DNA from 2 places in the Nostoc sp. ChiVER01 genome. Region 1 is predicted to be linked to the other one. Evidence: riboswitches for the same ligand, from Rfam matches in the RefSeq annotation. Region 1 holds a riboswitch; the other holds the start of a gene.
What was found. Region 1 has a riboswitch for cobalamin ahead of cobG (precorrin-3B synthase). Riboswitches for the same ligand answer to the same signal wherever they lie in the genome.
Positions count from the first base shown of each region.

Region 2: it holds a riboswitch for cobalamin, as region 1 does, so the genes downstream of both, RMY00_RS09945 (DUF1636 family protein) here and cobG (precorrin-3B synthase) in region 1, are expected to answer to the same signal.

Region 1 is NZ_JAVRBS010000020.1:98,905-101,308, reverse strand. It holds gene RMY00_RS23855 (hypothetical protein) at 1-183, shown strand, start outside; gene RMY00_RS23850 (XisI protein) at 345-680, opposite strand; gene RMY00_RS23845 (XisH family protein) at 668-1,084, opposite strand; cobalamin riboswitch at 1,247-1,371, shown strand; gene cobG (precorrin-3B synthase) at 1,349-2,404, shown strand, end outside.
Region 2 is NZ_JAVRBS010000005.1:335,647-338,050, reverse strand. It holds gene RMY00_RS09950 (cobalt-precorrin-6A reductase) at 1-538, opposite strand, end outside; gene RMY00_RS09945 (DUF1636 family protein) at 541-957, opposite strand; cobalamin riboswitch at 979-1,143, opposite strand; tRNA gene RMY00_RS09940 (tRNA-Val) at 1,244-1,317, shown strand; gene RMY00_RS09935 (hypothetical protein) at 2,141-2,350, opposite strand.

The sequences.
Region 1 (2,404 bases):
GCGAATTTAGTCGTCACAGCCGACAGTCCGAGTCCCCGATTTGATGATATCTGCAATCAAATGGAAGGTTCTATAGAAGTGGAGGTGCTAGAGGTGGAACCATTTTTTGACTATGATGGCTATATTGACCTCAAGCGGTTTTCGCGCTATTGGAAAGTGGCTCAAAATTATGTTTTTGAGTAGGGGAATTGTAAATATTATAGTTTGCGTAGGCGTAGCCCGCCGCAGGCATCGCTAAAGGCTCAGATTCTCCACTTCTGTTAAAAGTTTAGGATTTTTGGCACATCCTACAATAAGTATTGGGATATTCTATACTTGAAATTCCTCCCAATGACATAGCTTTTTTAACCCACACCAAACCCCGTGTATTGCCTTACTAATGGTTCATGAAATGCCAAAACAATATCTTCCTTTGGGATTCCTAACTTTACTAAGTCATTGGCAATACCAATCTCGGTACCGTCGTATTGTATCCAAATCTTCTCATCTTTGATATCGAGATGCAAAACACACCCATATTGCCGTCGTCGCCTCTTCCAGCCTACGTACACTAATTGATAGTGATCGTTAATAGAATCAAAAATAACTTGTTTTTCTATTTCACTCTTTGACGAACCTCGACTAGCATAAGCTGTCAGTAATTGTTGAATATAAGCTCGATATTGTTCTAATTTTTCCATCCTACAATCACCTCATTCACAGGATCGTAAACGATTAGCTTTAGTTGAGAGCGTTGAATAACAATTTGAATGAATTGCAATGCAAAGAAGCTGCTATAAGTTCCTAAAGGAACAGCTAAGTATAAAACTCGTTCTGGTTCTTGAATCTCTAGAGCAATTTTATAATTGAAACATTGACCTAATGCTGTATGAAATTCGTAAATATTTGATGCACCAAGAAAACTTTTAATCTCAACCGCTATTTTCTCTCCGGCTCTCTCAGCTGCTAATATCGGTTCTGCACCCAAATCAATGTACATTTCAACCCCACCGACTTCAATTTCTAGAGGATCATCTGTAATCACCCAACCTTCTTTTTCTAGTCCTTTTCTAACAGCATTATGAAAAATATCTCTTGCAGCCATTCAAATATAACTTTCTTAAATATGTAGATGAATGAAGTGCGGCTTCCCGCAGGGGATTACGAATTGGTATTGCTTTTAAATATAGCACTGGATATAAAAAGTCAAAGCCCTTGCGATTGATTGACTTTCCGCAATCCGTTAAAAATATGAAGCATTAAATTTTCTAACTACCTTCTCGTGCTAAATTATTAAAGCTTGGAGTTGGGAAACTCCGGTGAAATTCCGGGACTGTGCCGCAGCTGTGATGGGATCACCCAAGTCAGAATGCCAACTCTCAAGATGTCGTCAAGACACACTCACCGTCTACTCCCTGCGTTGCACGGGGAAGGAGTTCCAAGTTTGCTTTCTGGATTTGCCACTTGTCCTGGCTTGTTTTATGCTACACCCGCCGCCGATGGTATATTATCTCGCATTAGAATACCAGGTGGAATTATTAATAGTCAGCAGTGCCGTGCGATCGCAGATATAGCAGAACAGTACGGTGGCGGCTATGTAGATGTGACTAATCGAGCTAATCTACAAGTCCGCGAAATCCGCACGGGGATAAATGCTGAGGTTCTGAAACATTTACAGGATATGAGACTGGGTTCTCGCAATCCTGTTGTAGACCACATTCGTAATATTATGACCAGCCCGACTGCTGGTATCGACTCGCTAGAATTAATCGACACTCGCCCTTTTGTCCAAAGTTGGGATGATTATATTGCTGCACATCCGGCGCTTTCGGGACTGTCGGCAAAATTTAGCGTTTGCTTTGATGGTGGTGGGATAATTCGGGTGTGCGATCGCTTGAATGATATCCTATTTGCTGCTGTCTTAGTTGATGGTAATGTTTATTTTCGCCTTCATCTCAGTGTAGGCGCAAAGGGTCAACCGCCCAGCGATATGGGAATTTTGTTATCACCAGAGCAATGTTTACCCGTCTTGGGAGCTTTGGCAGAGGTCTATCTAGCTCATAGTAATACTACAAGTAAACGTCGGCTACGGCTATTAGAGTTATTAAATACTTTGGGTTGTGAAAATTATCTCCAGGAAGTTCAGCAGCGTTTACCTTTTTCTCTTTTATGCAGTGACCTAACCCCCAACTTATTAAGGAAGGAGGAGGAATTCTCTACTCTTGTGCAAGGAGAGGGAAAGTATCAGCATATTGGACTCCATCCCCAACGTCAGCAAGGCTTATTTTACATTGGTGTCGTCTTACCCCTTGGACGATTGGAGAGTAACCAAATGCGAGGTTTAGCAGATTTAGCAACGAAATACGGTAGCGGCACTCTTCGATTAACCCCCTGGCAAAATCTACTGTTAACTGATATTCCTCAG
Region 2 (2,404 bases), on a different contig from region 1:
TATTGAGGGTAAAGGGCCCGCGATCGCACAATATTACTCCCGGTGGCACTAAAGCATCATTGGTAGGAGGATCAATCATCCGCATCAGAAACCAAATTTTCTCGCAGTGAGCAAAGGCGGCGAGTTCTTGCCTGCCAACTGTTAAAAATACTCGCTGTGCCTGGTTTGCTAGAGATGCTGCGGCGGCTTCAACACTATTAACTTCAATCCAGCGATCGCCACTTGCTTTTTCCCAAGGTGGGCGTATTAACATCAGACGGGGTACTCCGACTTCAGTTGCAGCATCCGCCGCATTAAAAGAAATCTGAGTAGCAAAAGGATGAGTTGCATCAATTAATAAGTCGATTTGCATGACTCGCAAATAGCTAGCCAATCCAGGCACACCACCGAAGCCTCCAATCCGTAAATCGCCTAACGGTACTGATGGTTCCCGGGTGCGCCCAGCTAGAGACGTAATTGCCTCTAACCCTTGGATAGTCGAGACTTTGGCAGCTACTTCTGCGGCATCTCCTGTACCACCCAGAATCAAAACACGCATCATTAAGATAAAGGTGGAATTTTTGCCAAAATGCCCTTTTTCAGCGCTTCTGGACGCTCTGACCAAGGTAGTAAACCATTTGCTTTGGTATAGTATTGACTAGCACATTCTAGTACCGCAGATGCACTACCATCAACAGCTAAATCACCAAATAAATATGTTAATTTGCCTTTAGCAGCAAAGGCAACTACACAAGAACGATTACAAGCACTCATGCATTCAACTTCCTGAATTGGGAATTGATCTCGTAAGTCCCAATCTTGTGCAAGTTGCTGAAGTTGAGATAGAAGTTTTTCACCGCCACTTTCACCTAAGCGTTTTCCATCTTGCCAAACGCTAGCACAAGTTTTGCAAACAAATAAAGTATGATCAGCAACACCCAAGGGACTAGTCGGAGAAATATTTACAGTAGTAGTCATCTGTAACTCGCAGATATGTGGAACTGATAAATCTATTTCGGCGGGCATCCTGACTTACTCTATTTGGGATGCTAGATTACATCTCAAATGGGTTTACAGTTGCGGGACAGCGCCGGATTTGCACCGAACTTTCCCCGTTACCTCTGGTAGCTGCTCCCTACCAGAACCGAATAGCCTTATCGATCATACACCCTACTCGAATGGGACTTCGCTTATAAGATGGATTTACACCTTTATCTTGCTTAATCAAGAAAGTATGTGTTATTGTTGATAATTGTGTGGTTAAGGACGTATAGCTCAGTTGGTTAGAGCGCTACGTTGACATCGTAGAGGTCACTGGTTCGAATCCAGTTACGTCCATTTTTATACATTCATAAATTTAATGTCGCTGTGTGATTTTACCCATAACTTTGTCGCAACGGCAACTTTATGGTTGAAAACTACTACTGCAAACTTAATAGTCTGCTTAGGAAAATTACCCTGTGCTTTGCAATATATGTAGCACGGACTTTTTTATTTATATCTTAAATCTTAAGTATTCGGGCTTAGTCATTAAACCGCATTACAGCACCGCATTTTGGCATAGGGTGGCATATATTATACCAGATTATCTTGAGCGGAAGCAATGGTTAGCTGAGAATAGGGTAATTTATAACCTTTAGAAATATCTGAAATGATAGGAGCGATCGCATTTAAACAAAGTTGCAAGAACCTATCCCACTATTCTAAAAATCCCTACTTCTTTTCGTAAAATGTGCTTGAAAACCTTGATTTTTCGTTTTCAGTTCTCAATTAACTTAAGCTTTGTAGCACAAATATTATTAGTGGGATAGGTTCAAGAATGTTGAAACTAAATAACGTTGTATAATCAGAGGGTGCTGATTGTATAATGCCTAATTGCAAGTTTTGTCAAAGACGTGTTCTTTACCTGTTTTGTCCACTTAATTAACTGGCATCATTATATTAATTGCGATCGCCTTCTCTAAAGGAGGCGGTAAGCGCAGCTATGCTCAAAGGACTTTGCAAAATTGAGCGGAAGCTCAATCATTGTTGTTTTACTGCTCTAAATTAACTCTGCAAATCTACTCTATTCATTCTTCTTTAGAGATAAATATTCAAGGCTAATTTCTCCTTAAGGTATATAACTAAAGTCACAATTTTTACTAAATCTTCCTAGTCACTTCTATAAAATAGAATTGAGTCGCTCTAGACGTTGACGCTGTTTAAACCACTGCTGACAAACTTCTGTAGCCAAATACTTCTCTTCTGCTGTTAATAGCTCATCAGGTTTGCCAGAAGCCAATATTTTAGCTGCTTGTGCAGCCAAGTTGTAGTTCACACCGTGTTTAACTAATTGTGTGTGAAAAAAATCTTCTAAGTTTTGGACTGACATAAAAAACTCTCCTTTAATATCAAGTTGTCATATTCAATTAGGGTGTTAAAATTA